DNA from 2 places in the Streptomyces sp. NPDC003027 genome. Region 2 is predicted to be linked to the other one. Evidence: riboswitches for the same ligand, from Rfam matches in the RefSeq annotation. Region 2 holds a riboswitch; the other holds the start of a gene.
What was found. Region 2 has a riboswitch for cyclic di-AMP ahead of ACWDX6_RS20270 (M23 family metallopeptidase). Riboswitches for the same ligand answer to the same signal wherever they lie in the genome.
Positions count from the first base shown of each region.

Region 1 (7,239 bases), on a different contig from region 2:
CTCCAGCTCGATCCGGTCGAACTTGGTGAGCCGGCGCAGCGGGGTGTCCAGGATGTACTGCGTCTGGATCTCGCTCAGCGAGAAGTGCTCGATCAGGCGCTCCTTGGCCTGCGCGGAGTTCTCGCTGGAGCGGATGAGACGGATGACCTCGTCGATGTCGAGGAGCGCGACGAGCAGACCCTCGACCAGGTGCAGCCGGTCGCGCTTCTTGCTCCGGCGGAACTCGGAGCGGCGGCGCACGACGGTGAAGCGGTGGTCGAGGTAGACCTCGAGCAGCTCCTTGAGGCCCAGCGTGAGCGGCTGGCCGTCGACCAGCGCCACGTTGTTGATGCCGAAGGACTCCTCCATCGGCGTCAGCTTGTAGAGCTGCTCCAGGACCGCCTCGGGCACGAAGCCGTTCTTGACCTCGATGACCAGGCGCAGGCCGTGGCTGCGGTCGGTGAGGTCCTTGACGTCGGCGATGCCCTGGAGCTTCTTGGAGCCGACCAGATCCTTGATCTTGGAGATGACCTTCTCCGGGCCGACCGTGAAGGGCAGCTCGGTGACGACGATGCCCTTGCGGCGGGCCGTCACGTTCTCCACCGTCGCCGTGGCGCGGATCTTGAACGTGCCGCGGCCGTTCTCGTACGCGTCCTTGATGCCGGACAGGCCGACGATCCGGCCGCCGGTCGGCAGGTCGGGGCCGGGCACGAACCGCATCAGCGCGTCGAGATCGGCGTTCGGGTGCCGGATCAGGTGCCGGGCGGCCGCGATCACCTCGCCCAGATTGTGCGGCGGCATGTTGGTCGCCATGCCGACCGCGATGCCGGAGGCTCCGTTGACCAGCAGATTGGGGTACGCCGCCGGCAGTGCGACCGGCTCCCGCTCCTGGCCGTCGTAGTTCGGCGAGAAGTCGACCGTGTCCTCGTCGATCGACTCGGTCATCAGCAGCGCGGCCGGGGCCATCCGGGACTCGGTGTACCGCATGGCGGCCGGCGGGTCGTCGTTGCCGAGGGAGCCGAAGTTGCCGTGGCCGTCCACGAGCGGGACCCGCATCGAGAACGGCTGCGCCATGCGCACCATCGCGTCGTAGATCGACGCGTCGCCGTGGGGGTGCAGCTTGCCCATGACCTCGCCGACGACACGGGCGCACTTCACATAGCCGCGGTCGGGACGCAGCCCCATCTCGTTCATCTGGTAGACGATGCGGCGCTGCACCGGCTTCATGCCGTCGCGGGCGTCCGGCAGCGCGCGGGAGTAGATCACCGAGTACGCGTACTCGAGGAAGGAGCCCTGCATCTCGTCGACGACGTCGATGTCGAGGATTCGCTCCTCGAACGCGTCGTCCGGCGGCGGTGTCTTCGTGCTGCGGCGGGCCATCGCGGCTGCGGCTCCTTCACCAACAAGGTTGATCTGACGCGGACCATTGTGGACCGTCCCACCGACAACGCCGACCGCGACCCGGGGCTGGGCCTCGCCGCGGGCCCTTCGTCGGCCGTACGCGACCCCCGCGACCCGGAAGAGGGAAGCGGCGAACCTGCGGGAACTTCGCCAGGTGTCGGTGCGCTTGCATACAGTGGCAGGACTTTTCCATATCGCGATCGAAGGGACGTACATGCCCATGGGTCACACGGCCACGGCCGAGGCCGGCTCCGGCGGCCTGACAGCGACCGAGCACCGGCTGGCCAACGGCCTGCGCGTGGTGCTCTCCGAGGACCACCTGACCCCGGTCGCCGCGGTCTGCCTCTGGTACGACGTCGGCTCGCGCCACGAGGTGGCGGGCCGCACCGGTCTCGCGCACCTCTTCGAGCACCTGATGTTCCAGGGCTCGAAGCAGGTCCACGGAAACGGCCACTTCGAGCTGGTCCAGGGCGCGGGCGGCTCGCTCAACGGCACGACGAGCTTCGAGCGCACCAACTACTTCGAGACGATGCCGACGCACCAGCTGGAGCTCGCGCTCTGGCTGGAGGCGGACCGGATGGGCTCGCTCCTCGCCGCTCTGGACGACGAGTCCATGGAGAACCAGCGCGACGTCGTCAAGAACGAGCGCCGCCAGCGGTACGACAACGTGCCCTACGGCACGGCCTTCGAGAAGCTGACCGCCCTCGCCTACCCCGAGGGCCACCCGTACCACCACACGCCGATCGGCTCCATGGCGGACCTGGACGCGGCCACGCTGGAGGACGCGCGGAGCTTCTTCCGGACGTACTACGCGCCGAACAACGCGGTGCTGTCGGTCGTCGGCGACATCGACCCGGAGCAGACGCTCGCCTGGATCGAGAAGTACTTCGGCTCCATCCCGTCGCACGACGGCAAGCGGCCCCCGCGCGACGGCACGCTGCCCGACACCATCGGCGAGCAGCTGCGCGAGGTCGTGGAGGAGGAGGTCCCGGCCCGCGCGCTGATGGCCGCCTACCGCCTTCCGCACGACGGCACGCGCGAGTGCGACGCCGCCGACCTCGCGCTGACCGTGCTCGGCGGCGGCGAGTCCTCCCGGCTGCACAACCGTCTGGTCCGCCGCGACCGCACGGCCGTCGCGGCCGGCTTCGGCCTGCTGCGCCTGGCCGGCGCGCCCTCGCTGGGCTGGCTGGACGTGAAGACGTCGGGCGGCGTCGAGGTCCCCGAGATCGAGGCCGCCGTCGACGAGGAGCTGGCCCGCTTCGCCGCCGAGGGCCCGACGCCCGAGGAGATGGAGCGCGCCCAGGCGCAGTTGGAGCGCGAGTGGCTGGACCGGCTCGGCACGGTCGCCGGCCGCGCCGACGAACTGTGCCGGTACGCGGTGCTCTTCGGTGACCCGCAGCTCGCCCTGACGGCCGTGAACCGCGTCCTGGACGTCACCGCCGACGAGGTGCGCGAGGTCGCCGCGGCCCGGCTGCGTCCCGACAACCGCGCGGTGCTCGTCTACGAGCCGGTCACCGCCGAGCACAGCGACAGCGACAGCGAGAGCGACGAGGAAGAGGGAGCGGACCAGTGAGCGACGCTGCCGCGTCTTTGACGAGCATGGAGTTCCACCCGCAGCCGAAGCCGGGCGTCGCCCGCCCCTGGGCCTTCCCGGCCCCGGAGCGCGGTGCGCTGGACAACGGCCTGACGGTGCTGCGCTGTCACCGCCCCGGGCAGAAGGTGGTGGCGGTCGAGCTCTTCCTCGACGCCCCGCTGGACGCCGAGCCGGAGGGTCTCGACGGCGTCGCGACCATCATGGCGCGGGCCTTCTCCGAAGGGACGGACAAGCACTCGGCGGAGGAGTTCGCCGCGGAGCTGGAGCGCTGCGGTGCCACGCTCGACGCGCACGCCGACCACCCGGGCGTACGGGTCTCCCTGGAGGTCCCGGTCTCCCGGCTGCCCAAGGCGCTCGGTCTGCTCTCCGAGGCCCTGATCGCCCCGGCGTTCGTCGACACCGAGATCGAGCGGCTGGTGCGCAACCGGCTGGACGAGATCCCGCACGAGACGGCGAACCCCGCCCGCAGGGCGGCCAAGCAGCTCTCCAAGGAGCTCTTCCCGGCCGGCTCGCGCATGTCCCGGCCGCGCCAGGGCACCGAGGAGACGGTCGCCGCGATCGACGCCGCAGCGGTTCGCGCCTTCCGCGACGCGCATGTGCGGCCCGGCACGGCCACCGCCGTGGTCGTCGGCGACCTGACCGACGTCGACCTGGACAAGGTCCTCGCCGAGACCCTCGGCGCCTGGACGGGCGACACGGCGGAGCCGCGCCGCATGCCGCCGATCACGGCCGACGACACCGGCCGCGTGGTCATCGTGGACCGTCCCGGCGCGGTCCAGACGCAGCTCCTGATCGGCCGCGTCGGCCCCGACCGGCACGACCGGGTCTGGCCTGCCCAGGTCCTCGGCACGTACTGCCTCGGCGGCACCCTCACCTCCCGCCTGGACCGTGTCCTGCGCGAAGAGAAGGGCTACACCTACGGCGTGCGGGCCTTCGGCCAGGTGCTCCGCTCCGACAGCGAGGGCAACGGCGCCGCGATGCTCGCCATCAGCGGTTCCGTCGACACCCCCAACACCGGCCCGGCACTTGACGACCTGTGGAAGGTGCTGCGCACGCTCGCCGCCGAGGGTCTGACGGACGCGGAGCGCGATGTCGCGGTGCAGAACCTGGTGGGCGTGGCGCCGCTGAAGTACGAGACGGCCGCCTCCGTCGCCGGAACGCTCGCCGACCAGGTCGAGCAGCACCTTCCGGACGATTTCCAGGCGCAGTTGTACGCGCGGCTGGCCGAGACCGGCACGGTGGAGGCGACGGCGGCCGTCGTCAACGCCTTCCCGGTGGACCGCCTGGTCACCGTGCTCGTGGGGGACGCGGCGCAGATCGAGGAGCCCGTGCGCGCGCTCGGCATCGGCGAAGTGACCGTCGTCACCGGCTGATCGAGGCGCTCCCGCGCCGCTGCGAGGACCCCGACGTCACCGTACGTCGGGGTCCTCGCCTTTGCCGGGCCTTTGTCCGTATTGCGGGAGAGGGTGCCCCTCTGCCCTGTGGCATGTCTTACAAAAAGGCGGGTCTGTTTGCTGATTGAAAGACAGTCCGCTTAGCGTCGGTCCGGCTGTTCGTCAGTAGCACCCGCCGCATCCGCGGCACCGGGCAGTCATCGCCGAGTCCCCGTCAGGCGCGAGCCTGGGGAGCCGGGGACCCACACGAAGTCCCTGGGGTGAATCGGACGCCTTCGCCAGAGCGCGGAGGGGCCCGTAGGAGACCTTCCTGCTCCGAACCCGTCAGCTAACCCGGTAGGCGAGAAGGAAGGAAAGGATCAGCCACTTCATGGCGTTCACCCGTGCCACCGGGAAGCATCGTGGTCCGAGCCGTCTGGCGCGCCGCAGCGCGGGCATCGCCGGCGTCGCCACCCTCGCCACCACCGGCGTCCTCGGAACCCTCGCCTCCCCGGCGCTCGCCGCCGACACGGACCCCCGCTCGCTCGAGGACACCGGCCTGAACCAGGCCGTCGTCTCCGAGTCCCTGGCGGACCAGATCGACGTCCAGGCCGCCGTCCAGGAGCGGGAGGCCGTCGAGGCCCTCGCCAAGGCGAAGGCTGAGGCCCGCGCGCAGGCCGAGGCGAAGCGCAAGGCCGAGGCCCGTGCCAAGGAGGTCCGCGAGGCCAAGGAGCGCGCCGCCCGCGAGGCCGAGCGCAAGCGCCTGAACTCCTTCCAGCTCCCCATCGCGGGTTCGTACGTCACCACCGGCTACAAGACCGGCGGCTCCCTCTGGTCCTCCGGCAGCCACTCCGGAGTCGACTTCCACGCCGCCTACGGCAGCAAGGTCGTCTCCGTGGGCGCCGGCACCGTCGTCGAGGCCGGCTGGGGCGGCGCGTACGGCAACAACGTCGTCATCCGGATGAACGACGGCACGTACACCCAGTACGGGCACCTGGCGGACATCACCGTCTCGGTCGGCCAGACCGTCACCCCGGGCGAGCGGATCGGCATCTCCGGCTCGACCGGCAACTCCACCGGCCCGCACCTGCACTTCGAGGCCCGCACCAGCGCCGAGTACGGCTCCGACATCAACCCGGTCGCGTACCTGCGCGCCCGCGGCGTGAACGTCTGACCCGACCGCGCCGGGCAGTCCCGCCCGTCCACGTCAGAAAAGCCCCGGCTCGTACTGAGCCGGGGCTTTTCTCGGCCAAAAGATATCCATGGATCCACCGGAGCCATCGGAATTACCGCCGCGCTGCAATAGAGTCACCGAACAGTCGTCCGTCATCGAACAGCCGGCGAGGAACCGGCGGACGGACGTCAATCGGATGGGTTTCGCGCGGATTGAGGCGGAGGTCGGACATGCGCATCCCCGCGCACTCGGTATGCACGGCGATCCGGGACGACATCGTCTCCGGTGTCTTCGAGCGCGGCGGCCGGCTGACCGAGGAGCAGCTCGCCCGCCGCTACGGAGTCTCCCGCGTCCCGGTCCGCGAGGCGCTGCGGACCCTGGAGTCGGAGGGGTTCGTGATCACCCGTCGGCACGCGGGGGCCCATGTCGCCGAACTCACCGAGCAGGAGGCGGCCGACCTGCTGGACGTACGGTCGCTCCTTGAGCCGCTCGGCGCCGCCCGCGCCGCACAGCGCCGCACCGAGGCCCATCTCAAGGTGCTGCGCGGCCTGGTCAGGCTGGGGCAGGAGCGGGCCAGACGCGGCCAGGGCGAGGATCTGCGCTCGCTCGGCGGCTGGTTCCACGAGACGCTCGCGCAGGCGTCCGGCAGCCCGGCGCTCACAGCGCTGCTCACCCAGCTCCGGCACAAGATCGCCTGGATGTACGTGGTCGAGCCGGCCGCCCAGCCCGTGGAGGCATGGGCCGAGCACGGGGCGATCGTCGACGCCGTGGCGCGCGGCGACGCCGAGCGGGCCCGTGCGCTCACCGCCCTGCACGCGGAGCGGTCGCTGGCCCTGCACCGGCTCAAGCGCTCCGAGCGAGGGCGTGTGAGGGTTTCGCAACATGTCGTAAACACCGCGAGCATCCGGAATTAACGACGGGGCCGTATACAAAGAGAAGGAATTCTCCGGCTGTATTCGTGCTGCCTTAAATGCCGCGACGGAAATCGCGTCGTCCGGAATTTGCGTTCCCCTGACATTCCCGGTCGGAGCGACCGCGCGGAAAACGAAGAAGCCGCGCCCGCCGTCGTTCCGGCGGGCGCGGCTCCTTCGCGAGATGTCGTCAGACGGTCTCGGGCAGCTCGTCGAGACCCTCGGCAACCAGCTTGGCGAGACGGTCCAGTGCGGCCTCGGCGCCCTCGGCGTCCGAAGCGAGCACGATCTCCTCGCCGCCCTGCGCGCCCAGACCGAGCACCGCGAGCATCGACGCGGCGTTCACCGGGTTGCCGTCGGCCTTGGCGATCGTCACGGGGACGCCGGAGGCCGTGGCGGCACGGACGAAGATGGAGGCGGGGCGGGCGTGCAGGCCCTCGGCCCAGCCGACGTTGACGCGGCGCTCAGCCATGGTGTTGCCCTTCAAGTCTCAAGCGGGTTGTCTAGACCAGTCTCTCACGGGTGGCCGCATGCTCGTACCGACCTCCGGCCCGGACACGGCGGCCCTTCGGCCTTCCTACCTTGCCCGTACCCCGCACGGCACGCACGCCGTGCACGACCGGTGCCGGTGTCGTACCCCGGCCGTACGCTTGGCCCATGCAGAGCGCGTCGGAACAGCCTGAACACGCATACCCCGACCACTGGGAAGCGGACGTCGTCCTCCGTGACGGCGGCACCGCGCGCATCAGGCCCATCACCGTCGACGACGCCGACCGGCTGGTCAGTTTCTACGAGCAGGTCTCGGAC
Region 1 covers NZ_JBSFTU010000012.1:36,548-43,786, reverse strand. The annotation lists gene ACWDX6_RS11780 (DNA gyrase/topoisomerase IV subunit A) at 1-1,359, opposite strand, end outside; gene ACWDX6_RS11775 (M16 family metallopeptidase) at 1,595-2,953, shown strand; gene ACWDX6_RS11770 (M16 family metallopeptidase) at 2,980-4,347, shown strand; cyclic di-AMP (ydaO/yuaA leader) riboswitch at 4,560-4,725, shown strand; gene ACWDX6_RS11765 (M23 family metallopeptidase) at 4,739-5,521, shown strand; gene ACWDX6_RS11760 (GntR family transcriptional regulator) at 5,752-6,435, shown strand; gene ACWDX6_RS11755 (HPr family phosphocarrier protein) at 6,623-6,904, opposite strand; gene ACWDX6_RS11750 (GNAT family N-acetyltransferase) at 7,090-7,239, shown strand, end outside.
Region 1: another riboswitch for cyclic di-AMP. It lies ahead of ACWDX6_RS11765 (M23 family metallopeptidase); the one in region 2 lies ahead of ACWDX6_RS20270 (M23 family metallopeptidase).

Region 2 (7,239 bases):
CGGTCTCGTCTGCGCGGTGGCGGTGGGGGCGCTGGCCCGGGGAGGGCGGCTCGCGGCGACGGCCTGACCGCCGGGTGCCGCGCCCGGGCCCCGCGGGAGCGGGCCCGGGCCTCCGTGCCCGTACCCCGGTCGGCGGAGCGGGGGTCGCCGCCCGGCGCGGCTCCCGCCACGCTGGGAAGGGCGCGGTACCGTCCGTCGCCGTGTACGGACCGGGCAGGAGAGCACAGGTGGGGCAGCAAGCGGTGGGGAGCGGGTCCTCATCCCGGCCGCGCCCGCGCGGTGAGCGCGCGCGCCGGTTCATCCGTGCCCTGCCCCCGCTGATCATCGCCGGAGGGGGCGTCTTCGACCTGTCCACCCCGCCCGCCTTCACCGCCGCCCCGATGTTCTCGGCCGCACCGCTGATCGCGGCCCCGTTGTTCTCGATGCTGACGACCCTGCTCACCGGGATCGCCGCCGTTCTCACCAGCGTCGGGCTGCACGTCTACAACGACACCCTCACCGACGTCCCGGCGCTCACCGAGACCCTGACCGTCATCACGGTCTCCGCGCTCGCCCTGCTGATCAACCGGGTCGTGCGGCGCAGCGGCGAGCGGCTGGCGTCGGCCCGGGTGATCGCGGAGACGGCGCAGAAGGCGGTGCTGCCGACGCCGGCCGAGCGGATCGGCGGCTTGCAGGTCGCCGCCCGCTACGAGGCCGCGCAGGCGGACGCGTTCATCGGCGGTGACCTGTTCGCGGTCCAGGACACGCCCTACGGGGTACGGCTCGTCGTCGGCGACGTACGGGGCAAGGGGCTCGACGCGGTCGAGGCCGTCGCGGTCCTCATCGGTGCCTTCCGCGAGGCGGCCGAGCAGGAGTCGACGCTGGAGGGTGTCGCCCAGCGGCTGGAGCGGGCGCTGGCCCGCGAGGGGACCCGGCGGACCGGTCTGGACGCCGCCGAGGGGTTCACCACCGCCGTGCTGGCCGAGATCCCGCGCGGCAGCGGCCTCGTACGGGTGGTGAACCGCGGGCACCCCGAGCCGCTGCTGCTCCACGCGGACGGAGAGCTGACCCTGCTGGCACCGAGCGAGCCGGCGCTGCCGCTCGGTCTGGGCGAGCTGGCCGCGTGGCCGGACCGGGCCGACGAGGCGCCGTACCCGCCGGGCGCCACGCTGCTCCTGTACACGGACGGGCTCTCCGAGGCGCGTGACGCCACAGGAGCCTTCTACGATCCCGCCGAGCGGCTCGCCGGGCGGATCTTCCCGGGGCCGGAGGCGCTCCTGGACGCGCTCGTCGACGATGTGCGCCGCTACACCGGGGGCGGGACGACGGACGACATGGCGCTGCTGGCCGTGAGCCGCCCGACGCGGGGGCAGCCGGAGCGGCGGCGGACCATGCCCGTCGTGCCGTGACCATCCGTAGTCACAAGGTGCCACTCCGATAACAATTGACACACAGTCAGATTCACGTTGTTCGCCGGACGTTTACTGAAGCGGGGTCAAGTCGGGCCATTCTCCCGCAATCTCGCTAATGATCAACCGGAACGGCTTGGAATCAGGACCCTCTGTCTATTAACGTTCGATAACGCAGCGCGGTCGTCCCAGCCGTCGCAAGAGACGGCACCGTGCGCACGCGCCGAATCCTGAAAAGGAACCGGGGAACCACCAATTGGGGTGAATCGGGCACTTCGCATCCGTGCGAGATGCCCGTAGGAGACCTTCCTGCTCCGAACCCGTCAGCTAACCCGGTAGGCGAGAAGGAAGGAAAGGAGCGCGCCTTCGTGGCGTCCAACACCCCTGCCCCCGAAGCCCCCTTCGACGCGTTCGGTGCCTCGGGTGCCCCCGGGGCGGACCCCGGCACAGCCGCGTGGGAGGAGTGGAATCCCACCGAGGACTCGCTTCGTCAGCAGACGCGCTCCGGCGCCGGCGGCCGTCATCGCGTCGTCAAGCAGCGCTCCAACTTCGCCCGTTCCTCCACGGTCCTGGGCGTCGGTGTCATCGCCGCCGTCGGCGCGGGCGGCCTGGCCACCGCGCAGGAGAAGCCCGCCGTCTCCATATCGCTTCCCGACCTCGGCCTCCCGGGCGCCTCCGAGCTGCCCGGTGTCGGCGAGCTGATCGCCGACGTGAACGGCGCGACCGGCGGGACCGACGGCGAGGACGGCTCGGGCTCCGGTACGAACAACCCCCTGCCGCTCACCGCCACCCTCGCCCTGGAGGCCGAGGGCCCCGGGAACACGGGCGCCTCGACCACCGCGGCCACCGCCGACGCCGGCGAGGCGCTGCGCACCCGCATCCTCCAGCAGGCCGAGCAGCAGCAGGCGTCCGCCGACGCCGCCGAGATGGCCGCGGTGGAGAAGGCGGCGGCCGAGAAGGCCGCCGAAGAGGCCGCCGCCAAGGCGACCGCCGCCGAGAAGGCGGCCGCCGAGGCGAAGAAGAAGGCCGAGGAGGAGGCAGCGGCCAAGGCCGAGGCCGAGCGCCTGGCCAAGCTCGCCGCCAGTTACGCCCTGCCGACCTCCTCGTACACCATCACCTCCACGTTCGGTGAGTCCGGCTCGATGTGGTCCTCCGGCTACCACACCGGCCTCGACCTCGCGGCCCCCACCGGCACTCCGGTCAAGGCCGTCCACGGCGGCACCATCAAGTCCGCGGGCTGGTCGGGCTCGTACGGCTACCGGATCGTCCTGGAGCTGGAGGACGGTACGGAGGTCTGGTACTGCCACCTGTCGTCCATGACGGTCGGCGCGGGGCAGTCCGTGGGCACCGGCGAGACCATCGGCCGCGTGGGCGCGACCGGCAACGTCACCGGCCCCCACCTCCACCTGGAGGTCCACACCCCGGGCGGCTCCGGCGTGGACCCGTCGGCCTGGCTGCGCGGCAAGGGCCTGAACCTCTGACGGAGCCTCCCACCTCTGACCGAACCTCTCACCTCTGACAGAACCGGTGACCGGCCGCGGAACGGGCGCGGGCGGGCGGCACGGAACCGGGGGCGCGACGGGTCGGCACGGAGCCCGGGCGGGACGGAATAACCCGCCTGGGGCGGGTGGTTGTGGAACCCATGACTTCTCTTCGCCGACTGGGCTCCTCGGACCTGCACGTCTTCCCGCTCGCGCTGGGAGGCAACGTCTTCGGCTGGACCGCCGACGAGACGCGGTCCTTCGCCGTCCTCGACGCCTACACCGCAGCGGGCGGCAACTTCGTCGACACCGCCGACTCCTACTCCGCCTGGGCCGAAGGCAACGAGGGCGGCGAGTCCGAGACCATCATCGGCAAGTGGCTCGCCACCCGCGGCAACCGCGACGATGTCGTGATCGCCACCAAGGTCGGGGCCCACCCCCGCTACAAAGGCCTCTCCGCCGCCACCATCAAGGGCGCCGCCGAGGAGTCGCTCCGCCGGCTCGGCACCGACCACATCGACCTCTACTACACCCACTTCGACGACGAGTCCGTCCCCGTCGAGGAGATCGTCACCGCACTCGACCAGCTGGTGAAGGACGGCAAGGTGCGGGCCGTCGCCGCCTCCAACATCTCCCCCGAGCGGCTGCGCGCCTCCCTCGACTTCGCCGAGGCGGAGGGGCTCGCCCGCTACGTCGCCCTCCAGCCGCACTACAACCTCGTCTCGCGCGACACGTACGAAGGTGAGCTCCTGGAGACCGCCGAGCGCGCCGGTCTCGCGTCCGTGCCGTACTACGCCCTCGCCTCCGGCTTCCTGACCGGCAAGTACCGCCCCGGGACGGTCGTCGACAGCGCCCGCGCCCAAGGGGCCGGCGCGCATCTCGACACCGAGCGGGGCAGGGCGGTGCTCGCGGCGCTCGACACGGTCGCGGCGGCTCACGGAGCCGAGCCCGCCACCGTCGCGCTCGCCTGGCTGGCCTCCCGGCCCACCGTCGCGGCTCCGATCGCCTCGGCCCGTACGGTCGAGCAGCTCCCGGCCCTCGTCGCGGTCGCCGACCTCACCCTGACCGAAGCGGAGCTGGCCCTGCTGACCGAGGCCTCCGCGGTCTGACCCTGCCGACGGGGCTTTCGCGGGTCATGACCTGGCGACCGGGTGACCGGGGTCTTCGCGGTCGGACCGCGTCCGACCTGGGGCGGTCCCGGTCAGCTCCGGTACGGGTTGTAGCCGCCGTAGTCGAGGTACTGCGGCGGCGCCCACACCCGGCCGGTGGCCCGCGCCGCGTACGTCAGCGCGGGGGACGCGACCGCCTTGCGCTGCCAGAGGTGGTGCAGCAGCTCCTGCTCGCGGGCGGTGAAGTCCTCCTCCGCCGTCCCCCGCTCGGCCCGGTCGCGCAGAAAGGCCAGGCTGGTCGCGAACGCCTCGTACTCCCCGACGGCCTGCGCCGCCGGCTTGCCGTACGTACGGGCGGCGAAGTCGCGGGCCACCGAGCGGGCCCGCATGGAGGAGAGCGCGAGCGGTTCGGCGGGGGACAGCCAGCCGGCCGCCGCGTACGCCGGGAGCTGCCCGGATATGGTGCGCAGCTCCTTCTGCCGGCTCCATATCGCCAGCCAGGTCAGCAGCCCGAAGACCGGCACCATGAACATGCCGTACACCAGGAAGAAGCCCCACGGTCCGAAGACCGCCGAGCCGTTCCACAGGGCGTGCGTGCCCATGGCGAGGACCAGGCCGGTCAGCGGCAGCAGGATCCGGCGGACGCGCCGGCGACGGGCGGCCAGGGCGGCGAGACCGAATCCGAGCCCGGTGAGCACGGTGAAGAGCGGATGCGCGAACGGCGACATCACGATCCGTACGAAGAACGTTCCGGCGGTCACGGAGCCGAGCCCCGAGCTGCCGAACTCCTGGTCCTCCCCGAAGGCGTTGCCGAGATAGAGGATGTTCTCGGTGAAGGCGAAGCCGGTGGCGGTGAAGCCGGCGACGACGACTCCGTCGAGGAGGCCGGTGAAGTCCCGTCTGCGGAAGAGGAAGACCAGCAGGATGGCGGCGGCCTTCGCGCTCTCCTCGACCACGGGCGCGACGGCGGTGGCGCCGAGGGTGTCCGCGGACGCCGGGTCGGCGGTCGCGGTGGCGATCCAGCGGACCGCGAAGGAGTTGGCGAGGATCGCGACGAGCGCGGCGGCGAAGGCGCCCCAGGCGAAGGCGAAGAGCAGGATCTTCCAGGGGCCGGGCTCCACGCGGTCGAGCCAGCGGAACGCGGCCATGAGGAGCGGCACGGGCAGAACGGCCAGGCCGAGGCCGACCAGGAACCCCTCGGTGCCTGTCTGGTCTCGCACCAGCGCCAGGATCACCAGGGCGCAGAGCGCGAGCACCGCGATCACGGCGACTGCCCGGACCACCTTGCCGCGCCAGAAGGCGCGCCGGGGCCGGTAGCGCCACTGGGCACGGCCGGGGACGGCGGGGAAGGCCGGCTCCTCGGTGTCCCGGGCGGGGACGGGGGCGGGGACGGGGTTCGACACGTAAGCGACCCTAACCAGCCCCACCGACAGCGTGCGCGGGAGTTCCGCTTCCTGTGGAAAAGCAGGCCCGTCCCTGTGGAGAAGTGGGTCCTCCGGAGAAGCAGGCATGCTGCCTGGGGAGAAGCAGGCCCTACTTCCTGCGGAAAAGCAGGTCGTGCACGACGTGGCCCTTGTCCAGGCCCTGTCCTTCGAACCGGGTGAGGGGGCGGAACGCGGGGCGGGGGGCGTAGCCGCCGTCGGGCTGGGTGTTCGCGAAGTCGGGATGCGCGGAGAGCACCTCCAGCATCTGCTCGGCGTACTCCTCCCAGTCCGTGGCGCAGTGCAGGACGGCTCCGGGCTTCATCCGGGTCGCGAGGAGGGTGAGGAACTCCGGCTGGATGAGGCGCCGCTTGTGGTGGCGCTTCTTGGGCCAGGGGTCCGGGAAGTAGACGCGGCAGCCGTCGAGGGCGTCGGGGGCGAGCATCTCGCGCAGCAGGATGATCGCGTCACCGTTGGCGACGCGGACGTTCTCGAGCCCGTTGCGGTCGGCGAGACCGAGGAGGTTGCCCTGCCCGGGGGTGTGGACGTCCACGGCGAGGATGCCGGTGCCGGGGTCGGCGGCGGCCATCTGCGCGGTGGCCTCGCCCATCCCGAAGCCGATCTCGAGGACGACGGGAAGGCCGCCGAACATCTCGTCCAGGTCGAGGACCCGCTTGCCGTCGATGTCCAGGCCCCAGTCGGGCCAGCGCTTGAGCATCGCCTCGGCCTGCCCCGCGGTGACGCGGCTGCGCCGGGGCTGGAAGCTGCGGATGCGCCGCTCGTGGTGCGACCCGGCGGGGTCGGGCAGGGGCCCCTCACCGGCGGCGAACATCCGGCTGCCCCGCCGCGCGACGACGGGCTCGGCGAGGGACTGCGGAACGTTTTCACGGGACTCAGACACAATGCGGCAATTCTACGGGGCCGGGGGCTGAGGGCCTGTCCGGTGGAGACAGGTGCCCACAGCCCCGCGGCCGGCTACAGCATCGCCAGGGCTCTTGCCGCCACCTCCCGGCCGATCGGGAGGGATGCCGTCGCGGCCGGTGACGGCGCGTTCAGGATGTGCACCGTCCGCGAGGCCTCCTTGATCAGGAAGTCGTCGACCAGGGTGCCGTCCCGCAGGACCGCCTGGGCCCGCACGCCCGCCGCGGCGCGCCGCAGGTCGCGCTCCTCCACGATGGGCAGCAGTCTGCGCACCGCCTCGGTGAAGGCCCGCTTCGACAGTGAACGCCGCAGCTCACCGGCGCCGTACCGCCAGTGCTCCCGCGCGATCGCCCATGATCCCGGCCACGCCAGCGTCCCCGCCAGGTCCCCCGGCCGGACGACCGACCAGCCGTACCCCTCCCGGGCCAGGGCGGGCACCGCGTTGGGCCCGACGTGGACGCCACCGTCGATGCCCCGCGTCAGGTGCACCCCGAGGAAGGGGAACGCCGGGTCGGGAACCGGATAGACCAGGCCGCGGACGAGCGACGCGTCCGCCAGTTCGTAGTACTCGCCGCGGAACGGGACGATCCGCATGCCCGGGTCGTCGCCGGCGAGCCGGGCCACCCGGTCGCAGTGCAGGCCCGCGCAGTTCACCAGGACCCGCCCCCGCAGCACGGCGCCGGCCGCCGTGCGCACGGCCACACCCCACGGCCGCCGGTCGACCGTCGTGACCTCAGCGCCGTACAGGATCCGGGCCCCGGACGCCTCGGCGAGCCGCGCCGCCACCGCGCCGTAGTCGCAGATCCCCGTCGTGCCGACGTGGATCGCCGCGAGCCCCCGCACTCGGGGCTCGTACTCGGTGATCTGCGCCGGCCCCAGCTCGCGCACCGGAATGCCGTTCTCCCGGCCGCGCTGCACG
Region 2 covers NZ_JBSFTU010000027.1:65,515-72,753, forward strand. The annotation lists gene ACWDX6_RS20260 (MFS transporter) at 1-67, shown strand, start outside; gene ACWDX6_RS20265 (PP2C family protein-serine/threonine phosphatase) at 228-1,388, shown strand; cyclic di-AMP (ydaO/yuaA leader) riboswitch at 1,600-1,745, shown strand; gene ACWDX6_RS20270 (M23 family metallopeptidase) at 1,757-2,869, shown strand; gene ACWDX6_RS20275 (aldo/keto reductase) at 3,031-3,978, shown strand; gene ACWDX6_RS20280 (PrsW family intramembrane metalloprotease) at 4,071-5,381, opposite strand; gene trmB (tRNA (guanosine(46)-N7)-methyltransferase TrmB) at 5,512-6,300, opposite strand; gene lhgO (L-2-hydroxyglutarate oxidase) at 6,375-7,239, opposite strand, start outside.